One region of the Streptomyces sp. BR1 genome, then DNA from elsewhere that is predicted to be linked to it. Evidence: riboswitches for the same ligand, from Rfam matches in the RefSeq annotation. Region 1 holds a riboswitch; each other region holds the start of a gene.
What was found. A riboswitch is a leader RNA that binds a small molecule or an ion and turns the genes downstream of it on or off. The one in region 1 is predicted to bind cyclic di-AMP.
Positions count from the first base shown of each region.

Region 1 (3,262 bases):
CGCCGACGCCAAGGGAGCAGAGCAGTGAGCGAGACCGGCGTGACCATGGAGTTCCACCCGCAGCCGGTGGCGGGCACCGCGCGTCCCTGGGCGTTCCCCGCCCCCGGCCGCACCACCCTGTCCAACGGGCTGACCGTGCTGCGCTGCGACCGCCCGGGCCAGCAGGTGGTGGCCGTCGAGATCTTCCTCGCCGCCCCGCTGGACGCCGAACCGGCCGGTCTGGACGGCGTCGCCACGATCATGGCGCGCGCGTTCTCCGAGGGCACCGACAAGCGCTCCGCCGAGGAGTTCGCCGCCGACCTGGAGCGCTGCGGCGCCACCCTGGACGCGCACGCGGACCACCCGGGCGTGCGGGTCTCCCTGGAGGTGCCGGTCTCCCGGCTCCCCAAGGCGCTCGGTCTGCTCGCCGAGGCCCTGCGCGCGCCCGCGTTCGCCGACGCGGAGGTCGACCGCCTGGTCCGCAACCGCCTCGACGAGATCCCGCACGAGCTGGCCAACCCGGCCCGCCGCGCCGCCCAGCAGCTCTCCAAGGAGCTCTTCCCGGCGACCGCGCGCATGTCGCGCCCGCGCCAGGGCACCGAGGAGACCGTCACGCGGATCGACGCCGCCGCCGTACGGGCCTTCTACGAGGCGTACGTGCGCCCGGCGGCGGCCACCGCGGTCGTCGTCGGCGACTTCGGCGCCACCGACCTGGACGCGGTCCTCGCGGACTCGCTCGGCGCCTGGACCGGCACCGCGGCCCAGGAGCGCCCGATGCCGCCGATCACCGCCGACGACACCGGCCGTGTGGTCATCGTCGACCGGCCCGGCGCCGTCCAGACCCAGCTGCTCATCGGCCGGGTCGGTCCGGACCGCCACGACCGCGTCTGGCCCGCCCAGGTCCTCGGGACGTACTGCCTGGGCGGCACGCTCACCTCCCGCCTGGACCGCGTCCTGCGCGAGGAGAAGGGCTACACGTACGGAGTACGTGCGTACGGTCAGGTCCTGCGCTCCGGCGCCGAGGGCACCGGCGCCGCCATGCTCGCCATCAGCGGCTCGGTCGACACCCCGAACACCGGCCCGGCCCTGGACGACCTGTGGACGGTGCTGCGCAAGCTCGCCGCCGAGGGTCTGACCGACCCCGAGCGCGAGACGGCCGTGCAGAACCTGGTGGGCGTCGCCCCGCTGAAGTACGAGACGGCGGCGGCCGTCGCCGGGACGCTGGCCGACCAGGTCGAGCAGCACCTCCCGGACGACTTCCAGGCGCAGTTGTACGCGCGCCTCGCCGAGACGGGCACCGTGGAGGCGACGGCGGCCGTCGTCAGCGCCTTCCCGGTGGACCGTCTGGTGACCGTCCTCGTCGGTGACGCGGCGCAGATCGCGGAGCCGGTCAAGGCCCTCGGGATCGGTGAAGTCACCGTCGTAGCGGGCTGATTGGGAGCCGCGTCGCGCGCGTGGCGTCCCGTACGGGAAGGACCCCGGTGGCAGGTGTGCCGCCGGGGTCCTCCTATATGTCCCATTTAGTGGGGAGGTTGCCTGTCTGTCATGTGGCGTGCGCTACAAAAACAGGCGTCTGTTTGGCGATTGAAAGATCAGCCGTCTAGCGTCGGTCGGGCTGTCCGTCACCACCCGTCGCAGCCGCGGCACCGGACAGCGATCGCCGAGTCCCCAACTGGCGCGAGCCAGGGGAGCCGGGGACCCACTCAGTCCCTGGGGTGAATCGGACGCCTCCGCCCGCGGAGGGGCCCGTAGGAGACCTTCCAGCTCCGAACCCGTCAGCTAACCCGGTAGGCGAGATGGAAGGAAAGGACACCGCCTCTCCATGGCGTTCACCCGTGCCACCGGGAAACATCGTCGTCCGAGCGCCATGTCGCGCAAGAGCGCGAACATAGCCGGCATCGCCACCCTGGCCACCGCCGGAGTCGTGGGCACCCTCGCCTCGCCGGCCCTCGCCGCCGAGAACGCCGCGTCCACCTCGGCCTCCGTCGAGGACACCGGCATCACGCAGGCCATCGTCATCGGCGACACGCTCGCCGACCGCATCGGCGCCCAGGCCGCGGCCCAGCAGCACGCCGCCGACAAGGCCCGCGCCGCCGCCGAGGCCAAGCGCAAGGCCGAGGCCCGGGCCAAGGAAGAGCGCGCCGCCAAGGAGCGGGCCGCCCGCGAGGCCGAGCGCAAGCGCCTCAACACCTTCGTGGCGCCGATATCCAACTCGTACGTCTCCACCGGCTACAAGACTGGCGGCTCGCTGTGGTCCTCCGGGAGCCACACCGGCATCGACTTCCACGCGGAGAGCGGCACCGTGGTGCACGCCGTGGGGCTCGGCACCGTGGTCGAGGCGGGCTGGGGCGGGGCGTACGGCAACAACATCGTGATCAAGATGAACGACGGCACGTACACGCAGTACGGCCACCTGTCGTCCATCGGCGTCTCCGTCGGCCAGTCGGTCGAGCCGGGCCAGCAGATAGGCCTCTCCGGCGACACCGGCAACACCACCGGCCCGCACCTCCACTTCGAGGCCCGCACGGCCCCCACCTACGGCTCGGACATCGACCCGGTCGCCTACCTGCGCGCGCACGGCGTCGACGTCTGACGCACGGGCGTACCGTCCTTCCGCGAAGCCCCGGCACCTTGTGCCGGGGCTTCGTCGCGTTGGCCAAAAGATATCGCTGGAATAGGCCATGTCACCGGGAATTAACAGCCGCTGGAATAGAGTCGCCGAACAGGCGTCGATCGACCGCGTTTCGCGGGGATTAAGGCGGAGGTTCGGTCATGCGCATTCCGGCGCAATCGGTATGCACGGCGATCCGTGACGACATCGTCGCGGGACTCTTCGAGCGCGGCGGCCGGCTCACCGAGGAAGTGCTCGCCCGGCGTTACGGAGTCTCGCGCGTCCCGGTCCGCGAGGCGCTGCGCACCCTGGAGTCCGAGGGCTTCGTGACCACCCGCCGGCACGCCGGGGCCTGTGTCGCCGAGCCCACCGAGCAGGAGGCGGCCGACCTGCTCGAAATGCGCGTACTGCTCGAACCGCTGGCCGCCGCGCGGGCGGCGACGCGGCACACCGAGGCCCATCTGAAGGTGCTGCGCGGCCTGGTCAGGCTGGGTCAGGAGCGCATCCGGCGGGCCCAGGGCGAGGACCTGCGCTCGCTGGGCGTCTGGTTCCACGAGACGCTCGCCCAGGCCTCCGGCAGCCCCGGCCTGATCGCGCTGCTCACCCAGCTGCGCCACAAGATCGCCTGGATTTACGTGGTGGAGCACCCCGCGCTGCCGGGTGAGTCCTGGG
Region 1 is NZ_CM126252.1:1,586,222-1,589,483, reverse strand. It holds gene ACT1U9_RS06520 (M16 family metallopeptidase) at 1-28, shown strand, start outside; gene ACT1U9_RS06515 (M16 family metallopeptidase) at 46-1,413, shown strand; cyclic di-AMP (ydaO/yuaA leader) riboswitch at 1,628-1,788, shown strand; gene ACT1U9_RS06510 (M23 family metallopeptidase) at 1,802-2,572, shown strand; gene ACT1U9_RS06505 (GntR family transcriptional regulator) at 2,752-3,262, shown strand, end outside.

Region 2 (3,262 bases), 1.7 Mb from region 1:
GCCCTTGTACGTGAGGTGGGCGCCGACCTTGGTGGCGACGACGACGTCCTCGCGGTTGCCGCGCGCGGCGAGCCACCGGCCGATGATCCGCTCGGACTCACCGCCCTCGTTGCCCGGGGCCCACTGCGAGTACACGTCGGCCGTGTCCACGAAGTTGCCGCCGGCGGCGGTATACGCGTCGAGCACGGCGAACGACGCCGCCTCGTCGGCGGTCCAGCCGAAGACGTTGCCGCCGAGGGCGAGCGGGAAGACGGAAAGGTCCGAGGCACCGAGCGGGCGCAGAGAGGTCATGAGGGGGCAACGGCGTTGTGGGGCACGGGTATTCCGGATACGCGGCCCGATCCGGAACCCGGACGGGAACCCCGGACCGCACCCGACCCGGGGTGGAGCCCCACCCGACCTACGGGTTGAGCCCCTTCGACTGCAGCCACGCCATCGGGTCGATGCCCGTGCCGTCCGGCGTGTGCACCTCCAGGTGCAGATGCGGGCCCGTGACGTTGCCGGTGGCGCCGACGCGGCCGATCGTGTCGCCCGTGCTGACCTGCTGGCCCGCGCTGACCGCGATCGACGACTGGTGGCAGAACCAGAGCTCGGAGCCGTCGTCCAGCTCGATGACCGTGCGGTAGCCGTACGAGCCGGACCAGCCCGCCGACTTGACCGTGCCGCTGTGGATCGCCTTCAGCGGCGTACCGGTCGGGGCGGCGAAGTCGAGGCCCGTGTGGTGGCCGGAGGCCCACATCGAACCGGCCTCGCCGAACGTCGAGGTGATCGTGTACGAAGCGACCGGCAGCGAGTAGCTCTTGGCGAGCTCGGCGAGGCGTTCCTCCTCGGCCTTCTTCGCGGCGGCCTCCTCGGCGGCCTTCTTCTCGGCCGCCGCCTTCTGCTGCGCCGCGGTCTGCGCGGCCTTCGCCTCGGCCGCGGCCTTGTCGGCCGCTGCCTTCTCGGCACTCGCCTTGGCCTCGGCCTCGGCGTTGTTCTGCTGCTGTTCGGCCTGCTGGAGGATGCGGGCGCGCAGGGCCTCGCCCGCGTCGGTGGCGCCCTGCTCGGCCTCGGCCCTTGAGACGCCCGCCATGGTGAGCGGGGCGCTCGCCACGGCCCGGTCGGCCTTGGCGGTCGGGGACGTATCCGGGGTGTCGTCGCCCGCGATGTCCGATATCAACGTGCCCACGCCCGGCAGGGACTTGACGTCCGGGAGCTTGTCGGCGACCGAGTCGGGCAGGGATATGGAGACCGGCGGCTTGGTCTGCGCGCTGGCCATGCCGCCCGCGCCGACGGCCGCGATGACGCCGACGCCGAGGACGGTGGAGCTGCGGGCGAGCCCGCCGCGCTGCTTGGCGACGCGGTGCCGGCCGCGTACGGCACGCAGGGACTCCTCGGTGGGGTCCCACGGCTCCCACACCTCGGTGTCACTGGGCGGGGCCCCGTACAGGGAGACGGGGGGAACCGGCGGGGTGCCGAGGGCAGGCTCGTTGGACGCCACGGGGGCGCACTCCTTTCCTTCCTTCTCGCCTACCGGGTTAGCTGACGGGTTCGGAGCAGGAAGGTCTCCTACGGGCACCTCAGAGAAGTGCGAAGGTGCCCGATTCACCCCAAGTTGGTGGTTCCCCGGTTCCCTTGCGGGATTCGGCGCGTGCGCACGGTGCCGCCTAGGCGACGGCTGGGACGACCGCGCTGCGTTATCGAACGTTAATAGACACCGGGACCTGTTTCCAAGCTGTTCCCGTTGATCCTTAATGACAGTGCGTCAAATGGCGTGCACTGCGGGGCCGTTCGGCTACGAAGGGTTACGAGGCGGCTCGACCGGGGTCATGGCACCACCGGCATCGTCCGGCGCCGCTCAGGCTGGCGCACCCCCGGGCGGCTCACCGCGAGCAGCGCCATGTCGTCGCTCGCGCCCCCGCCCGTATGTCTGCGCACGTCGTCGACGAGCGCGTCCAGCAGCTCCTCCGGACCCGGGAAGATGCGGCCGCGCAGCCGCTCGTGCGGATCGTAGAAGTCGCCCGGGGCCTCGGCCGCGCGGGCCTCGGAGAGGCCGTCGGTGTAGAGCAGCAGCGTCGCGCCGGGCGGGAACGGGTACGCGTCCGCCCGGTCCGGCCACACCCCGAGCTCCGCCATCCCCAGCGGCAGCGCGGGGTCGGCCGGGGTGAGCGCGTCGAGCCTGCCGTCCGCGTGGAGGAGCAGCGGCTCGGGGTGCCCCCGGTTCACCAGGCGTACGCACTCGCGGCCGGGCGGGATCTCGGCGAGCACGGCGGTGGTGAAGCCCTCGAAGGCGTCAAGGCCGTCGCGCCGGGTGCCCTCGCGGGCGAGCGCCCGCTCCAGCCGCCCGGCCACGTCCTCCAGTGACGGCTCCTGCTCGGCGGCCTCCCGGAACGCCCCGATGACCACGGCCACCGCCTCCACCGCCCCGAGCCCCTTGCCCCGCACGTCCCCGACGACGAGCCGCACCCCGTACGGCGTGTCCTGGACGGCGAAGAGGTCGCCCCCGATGAACGCGCCCGCCTGCGCCGCCTCGTAGCGCGCGGCGACCTGGAGTCCGCCGATACGGCCGGACGGCTTGGGCAGCACCGCGCGCTGGGCGGTCTCCGCGATCACGCGCGCGGAGGCCAGGCGCTCGCCGCTGCGGCGCAGGGTGCGGTTGATGACCAGGGCCAGGATCGCGACGGTGAACACGGTGAACAGCTCGCTGACCGCCTCGGCGGTGCTGGGGATGTCGTGGAAGGCGTCGGTGAGCACCACCGCCCCGACGGCGGCCGCGCCGATGACGGCGGTGCCGACCCGGCCGAAGAACGAGGCGGCGATCAGGGGCGCGGCCGAGTAGAGGGCGGCGGCGGTGAGATCGGGCGGCGTCGAGACGTCGAAGACGACACCGACGACGAGGAGCAGCGCGGGCAGGACGCGGACGAGGCCGAGCCGCCGCAGTCGGGCGGCACCCGCCACCTGGTCGAGGCGCCCGGGCCCCTCGTCCTCTCCTCGCTGCCGCACCTGTCGTCTCCCTGCGCGTCCGCCGGGCTGCCGACATTCCGTGCCCCACCCAGGCTGTCGGGCGGCGTGCGCCACGGCGACCGCACCTCGGCCAACCGGGCTACCGGGTCAGTGGCGGTCGGCCCCGGTCGCGATGAGCCTCGCCCGGCACCGTCGGGGCCCGGCGAGCCCCCGTACGCACGTCCCTCTGGCGTGCCGACGGGTCGCAGGGGGCCCGTGCACGGCCGGGACGCCGCCCTTGGTGTGCCCCGGCGCGGACAGCCAGGGCACGGCGACCGGC
Region 2 is NZ_CM126252.1:3,333,080-3,336,341, forward strand. It holds gene ACT1U9_RS14335 (aldo/keto reductase) at 1-291, opposite strand, end outside; gene ACT1U9_RS14340 (M23 family metallopeptidase) at 401-1,480, opposite strand; cyclic di-AMP (ydaO/yuaA leader) riboswitch at 1,492-1,639, opposite strand; gene ACT1U9_RS14345 (PP2C family protein-serine/threonine phosphatase) at 1,807-2,982, opposite strand; gene ACT1U9_RS14350 (hypothetical protein) at 3,091-3,262, opposite strand, start outside.
Region 2: linked by a shared signal. The riboswitch ahead of ACT1U9_RS14340 (M23 family metallopeptidase) and the one ahead of ACT1U9_RS06510 (M23 family metallopeptidase) in region 1 are both predicted to bind cyclic di-AMP.

Region 3 (3,262 bases), 1.5 Mb from region 1:
GTACGCCATCTCGCCGATGTCGAACGCCGGTGGTTCCGGCAGGTCCTGGCAGGGCAGGACGCGCCGCTCCGCTTCTCCTCGGCGGCGAACCCCGACGGGGACTTCGACGACGCGGTGGCCGACCCGGCCGTCGTCGCGGAGGCGTGGGAGGCGTGGCGGGCCGAGGTGGCGTTCGCGGAGAAGTTCGTCGCCGAGGCGCCCGATCTCGACGTCGCGGGCGAGGACGCCTGGCGCGGCCCGGTGTCGCTGCGCTGGGTCGTCATCCACATGATCGAGGAGTACGCCCGGCACAACGGCCACGCCGATCTGCTGCGCGAGCGGATCGACGGAGCGCGCGGGATGTGACCGAGTGGCGGTGCTGTGACCACGCTGGACGGTCTCACCGCCGGATTCCGCGGTTGCACAGTAAGGAGTCCTGTCGCCATTGCCCGTGTCATATGTTGTCGATCAACGGGCCACTAGCCCGAGGCACTTGGGACGTGCTTGAGCGGGGCCTGGGCCGAGGTCGGCCACGGGGGCCTGTGCGATGACGATGACGAAAGGCGCACTTGATGACCATCACTGCCGCAGAGAGCTTCGAGGCCGTGTACCGGGGCGAGGGCGCGTTCGCGCTGCCGCCGTGGGACATCGGCGAGCCGCAGCCCGAGTTCGTCCGCATCGTCGAGGCCGGGGATGTCAAGGGGCGGGTTCTCGACGCGGGGTGCGGGACCGGCAGCCTGGCCCTCTACCTGGCACGTCAGGACCTTGACGTGGTGGCGCTCGACTTCTCGCCGACGGCCGTCGAGTCGGGCCGCCGCAAGGCGGCCGACCAGGGCGTGGACGTCGAGTTCGGCGTGGCGGACCTGTCGGCCGTGGAGGGTTACGACGCCGAGTTCGACACCATGCTGGACTGCGCCCTGCTGCACGCGCTGGAGGAGCCGGAGCGCGGGCGCTACATCCGTGAGCTGTACCGGATGGCGCGGCCGGGCGGCGTCGCGCACATCCTCACGTTCTCCGAGCGCGTCCCCGACTTCGTCGAGGTCGTCAAGGGCATCGGCCCGCACCGGGCCACCAAGGACGAGCTGCACGGCGAGTTCACGGCGGCGGGCTGGGACGTGCTGTCGATCGAGGAAGGCACCATCGTCGGGCAGATCGCCGTCACGGAGATGGCCTCCGAGCTGGGCGCCGAGGTCACCACCCGGATCGACCTGCCGTCCTGGCTGCTGAAGGCCCGGCGCCCGCTGTAGCCGCGCGCATGGCTGCGTAATGTCCGAAATGATCCTTCAGGGTCACTTTCTTGCTTATTTCGCTAATGATGCCACTGCGGGTGAATACGTAAATTAGGCGGCATTTACGTGCCGCTTGCCGGGGCGTTGTTTTCGGCCCGGGAAAGTGAAGTGGGTCACGTGGTCGGTCGCAGGCCCAAGGTCGGCGGCCGACCAATTCCCTTTGCGGCGAAGGCGAGTTGAGGATTCCGGTCGGGCGCGTGCGGGGCGCCTGTCTTGCAGTGGATCTTTATCTGATATGGCGCGGTGAATTCGGTCCTTGTTTCTCCCGGACCTATTCGCTTACGGTCACGGCTAAATCCGGATGGACCGCCGAATCCTGCCGCCGTCCGGATACCTCCCACACACGAATGGCAGGAGCGGGGGACCCAAGTAGGCCGCCGGTCCGGTTTCCGGAACGGCTCGGGGTCAAGCCGCGTGCGCCGCGGCCGGGCATCTCCTGCCCGAACCCGACAGCTCACCTCGCAGGCGAAGGAGAGGAATTCGCCATGGCCGCAAAGGGTAAGCACCGCCGACCCAAGTCCAACTCCCTTACCCGTGGCCTCGCCGCCGCCGGTACGGGGGGCGCCGCGCTCGTCATCCCCGTGATGGGTGCGACCACCGCCGGTGCCGCACCCGCCGTGACGTACTCCGCCCCCACGATGAAGGCGTCGGTCCTCGCGGCCGCCAAGCCGGCCGTGGTGAAGGCCGTGGCGAAGAGCGCCCCCACCAGCTACTCGGTCGTCGCCGGTGACTCGCTCGCCAAGATCGCCCACGACCTCGATGTGAGCGGCGGCTGGAAGGCGCTCTACCAGGACAACCGCCAGGCCATCGGCGGCGACCCGACCATGATCCACCCCGGCCTCACGCTCACGATCGGCAAGCAGGCCCAGACCTCGGCCACCGCCGACCGCGCGGCCACCACCACCCGCGCCGACCGCTCCGCGCGCTCGACCACCCTCACCCAGGCCACCGCCGCCGTCGCGAAGACGACGTCGTACGCGAACAACCTCGACGGGTGGATCCGGCAGTCGCTGGACATCATGGCCCAGCACGGTATCCCCGGCAGCTACGACGGTATCTACCGCAACGTCATGCGCGAGTCGTCGGGCAACCCGCTGGCCATCAACAACTGGGACTCCAACGCCGCCGCCGGAATCCCGTCCAAGGGCCTCCTCCAGGTCATCGACCCCACCTTCCAGGCTTACCACGTGCCCGGCACGTCGACGGACAGCTACGACCCCGTCGCCAACATCACCGCCGCGTGCAACTACGCGGCGAGCCACTACGGGTCGATCGACAACGTGAACGGCGCCTACTGACCGGACCCCGGGCAACAGGTCACCTTCCTCGCCACTTCGTCGGGGCGATACCCCCCGGGGTACGCTGGCACGGATGCGCAGCGAGGAAGGACCGCCCATGGCCAGGACCGTCGACGAGGAAGCCACCACCGCCGTACTGAACCGGCTGCGCCGTGCCCAGGGGCAGCTCGCCGGTGTCATCGCCATGATCGAGGCCGGGCGCGACTGCAAGGACGTCGTCACGCAGCTCGCCGCCGTGTCCCGCGCGCTCGACCGCGCGGGATTCAAGATCGTGGCCAGCGGTATGCGCCAGTGCATGGCGGCGGCGGACGGCGAGACCCCGCCGATGACCGAGGCCGAACTCGAACGCCTCTTCCTCGCGCTCGCCTGACGGGGAGGGGGCGCAGCGGTCGGCCCGGTCCGCTTCGGCGAAGTGCCGTGACATCACGGCGAGTTGTCACTGTTCGCGATGCACCCGCAGCATCGGCACCTCGAACGACATCTCCGATACGCCGGGTTGTGGCGGTGGGTGGTAACGGCCCGCGCAGACCGACAGGTTGACGATGAGGTGGGCCCGCCAGTGCCGGCCCACTCCGCGCTGATCGGAGAAGACAGCCGCACCGTTCACCCACCAGGTGACCGACCCCGCGCCGAACTCCACCCGTAGGTCGACGAGGCCGCCGGGGCGGACGGCCGGGTCGCGGTGGTAGTGGTGCG
Region 3 is NZ_CM126252.1:133,237-136,498, reverse strand. It holds gene ACT1U9_RS00600 (DinB family protein) at 1-345, shown strand, start outside; gene ACT1U9_RS00595 (class I SAM-dependent methyltransferase) at 552-1,226, shown strand; cyclic di-AMP (ydaO/yuaA leader) riboswitch at 1,566-1,749, shown strand; gene ACT1U9_RS00590 (transglycosylase SLT domain-containing protein) at 1,754-2,566, shown strand; gene ACT1U9_RS00585 (metal-sensitive transcriptional regulator) at 2,640-2,936, shown strand; gene ACT1U9_RS00580 (beta-glucanase) at 3,003-3,262, opposite strand, start outside.
Region 3: linked by a shared signal. The riboswitch ahead of ACT1U9_RS00590 (transglycosylase SLT domain-containing protein) and the one ahead of ACT1U9_RS06510 (M23 family metallopeptidase) in region 1 are both predicted to bind cyclic di-AMP.

Region 4 (3,262 bases), 1.0 Mb from region 1:
CTCGCCCCGCAGCCGTCGCCCGATCCACGGCACCAGGTGCTCGCGCGCCCAGTGGATGTCGTCGCGCCGCACCTCAAGGGTGCCGCGCGGCGGCAGCGGCGGCCACATCTGGTCGGGGTCGGCCGGCACTTCAAGGCCGAGCACCTGGGCGGCGCGCAGCGCGACCCGGGTGTGCCCCTCGGGCGACAGATGCAGCCGGTCCTCGTCCCACGCCCGCCGGTCCTGCACGGACTTGAGCGACCACAGGTCGAGCACCGGGCAGTCGTAGCGGTCCGCGATGGACCGTACGTGCGCGGTGTACGTGGCGACCTTGCCCCGTAGATGCTTGAAGACCGGCACCCCGCGCGTGTCGAACCCGGTGGTCACCATGACCGTCGGGATCGCGCTCTTCAGGTCGGCCACCGCGCGCTCGAAGCGCTCGGCGACGTCGTCCGGGTCGGTGCCCGGCCGGATGATGTCGTTCCCGCCCCCGCAGAAGGTCACCAGGTCGGGCGCGAGCTCCTTGGCCCGCGGCACCTGCTCCTCGACGATCTGGTCGAGAAGCCTGCCCCGGACCGCGAGATTGGCATAGCGAAAGGCCCCCTCCGGTCGCTGATCAGCCAGTAGCACGGCGAACCTGTCCGCCCAGCCGACGAACACCCCGTCCGGGCCGGGATCGCCGACGCCTTCCGTGAAGCTGTCGCCGATCGCCGTGTACGACCCGAACGTACCGCTGTTGAATGATCTCGAATCGTCTGCCACGGGACCATATCTTTCCCTTACGGATGTGACCTACGCGACCGTAAGGAGGGGTTGACGGTGGGTGATATAGACCACCCGGTCAGTTTGGCCCCAACGGGAATACGCCAAAGAAGGCGCGGCCCGGCACGATTTCACGTACCGGGCCGCGCCGTTTCGAGCCGCTGAACTGTCAGAGGCTGGCGCCCTGCTGGCGCAGATACGCGAGCGGGTCGACGTCCGAGCCGTAGTCCGGGGTCGTACGGATCTCGAAGTGCAGATGCGGGCCGGTGACGTTGCCGGTCGCGCCGGAGAGGCCGATCTCCTGGCCCTCGGTCACGGTCTGCCCGGCCGAGACGACGATCTGCGAGAGGTGGGCGTACTGGGAGTACATGCCGTCGGCGTGCCGGATGACGACCTGGTTGCCGTAGGCGCCGCCCCAGCCCGCCGTGACGACCGTGCCCGCGCCGACCGCCTTCACCGTGGTGCCGGTCTGCGCCTCGAAGTCGACGCCGGTGTGGTAGCCGCTGGACCACATGGATCCGGCCATGCGGTACGGGGTGCCGATGCTCACGCTGTCCAGCGGCGCGCGGAAGCCGGAGGCGGAGCCCTGGCTCGTCTTGGCGGCCGAGGTGGTGGTGGCGGGTGCCGCACTGGAGGCGTGCGAGGTGGCCGTCGACGTGTGCGAGGCCGTGGCGTGGGACTTCGCCCCGATCGTCAGCTTCATCCCGGGCCGGATCAGCGCCGGGTCGTCGCCGACCACCGCGCGGTTGTCCTGGTACAGCTTCTTCCAGCCGTCGAGCCGGTGGTCCTCGGCGATCTTCGAGAGGCAGTCGCCGGACTGCACCTTGTACGTCGTGGGCGCGGCCTGGGGCGAGGCGGCCGGGGCGGCGACGAACACGGACGCGGCGCGGGCGGCCTGCTGCGGCGCGACGGCCGGAGCGGCACTCTTCACCGCGGCGTGCGCGCCGGTGGCGCCGAGCAGCGGGATGGCGAGCGCGGCGCCGCCGGTGCCGGCGGCGACCATGCCCCGGGATATCGGGCTGGACTTGGGGCGGCGGTGCTTACCCTTCGCGGGCATGGCGGATTCCTCTCCGGCGCCTGCGAGGTGAGCTGTCGGGTTCGGGCTGGAGCTGCCCGGCCGGGCGCACCACAATGCGGTGCGTCGGCTTCACCCCAAGCCGTGCCGGAATTCCGGACGGCGCCTACCTGGGTCCCCCGCTCCTGCCACACGTGGATGGGTGCGGATTCCGAGCGGTGGCAGGATTCGGCGGTCCACCCGGATTGCGGTGACCGTAAACGAGCATTGCTGGCCGCGACAAGTACCCATTCGTCATTCGATTTCGCGGACAGGAATTCATCGGGGAATTGCGGTCACCCTGTGTCGACGATGAATCCCAACAGGCCCCGACGGCAGGGGGATTCGGCACGACCCACCGCCACGGACCGTCACCGGTATGACGCTGCTCACGGACGACTCACGGAAAAACCTCCCTTCCCGTGGGGGAAATGGAGGGTTTTCCGTATAGCGCCCAATACGGACGAAAGAGCCGATCAGTGCATCTTTACGTCCGAATGCCTCGCCTCACTCCTGTCCCGCGATGTTCCACGGCGCGAACGCGTTCTTCTTGCCCGCGAGCGCGGTGCGCAGCTCCGGGTAGTGGCGCAGCAGCACGCTGATCATGGTGTTGCCGTCGATCCACTCAAGCCCGGCCTTGGAGTACACCTCGGGGGTGTAGTACTCGGTGAAGAACCGGTCGCTGTTCAGTCGGCGCGAGGCCATCAGGATGAAGATCCTGAATGCCGTGTCGCTGAAGGCGAAGCCCTTCGGGAGTTTCTCGGCGAACATGCCGACCTCCAGGTCGACCTTCTCGATGTCGCCGCCGTACACCCGCTTGATCTCTTTCGCCCACACCGGATTGTCCGTCAGGTCCTTGAATTCCTTGGCGGGCTTGAGGCGGAGCAGTCGGCGGAATTCGTTGTAGCGCGGGACGCCGAGTTCGCGGGTGCGCAGGATGTCGGTGGCAGCGAGGTCCTGGAGGTGGCCGTCGGGACGCTCGTACTCCTGGAGGAACTTCGGGAAGTTGTGCAGCGTGACGAGTCCCGGGTGGAGTGTGCCGAAGCTGTAGAGCAGGTCGATCGTGGGGATCGAGCCGAGCACCTTCAGGGCCTCGGGGCCCGCGATGTCCCGGAACGTGGCATCGCGCAGTACGGAGTTGTCGTTGGCGGCCCGCAGCTCCCAGTCGTCGCGGATCAGCGGGTGCATCCGGTAGACGGCGACGAACTCCTCGGTGAGCGCGTACGGAACGCCGTAGTGGTCGGTCTCGCCGCCCGGGATGCCGCTGATGACCTCGGACTTGCTGATCCGCCCGAACAGGTCGTGCACCCGCTCCCCCGCCAGCCCCCACCAGTTGGCGCGCAGTGCGGTGACGGTGGTCGGGTGGCTGATGACGGCGGGGGTCCACTCCACCGTGTGGATCTTGGCGATCAGCGCGGCGTTGACGAGCCGGGCCCGCTCGAAGATCTCCTCGTCGTCCCAGCCCGG
Region 4 is NZ_CM126252.1:553,384-556,645, forward strand. It holds gene ACT1U9_RS02555 (SGNH/GDSL hydrolase family protein) at 1-741, opposite strand, end outside; gene ACT1U9_RS02560 (M23 family metallopeptidase) at 911-1,798, opposite strand; cyclic di-AMP (ydaO/yuaA leader) riboswitch at 1,803-1,971, opposite strand; gene ACT1U9_RS02565 (peroxidase family protein) at 2,303-3,262, opposite strand, start outside.
Region 4: linked by a shared signal. The riboswitch ahead of ACT1U9_RS02560 (M23 family metallopeptidase) and the one ahead of ACT1U9_RS06510 (M23 family metallopeptidase) in region 1 are both predicted to bind cyclic di-AMP.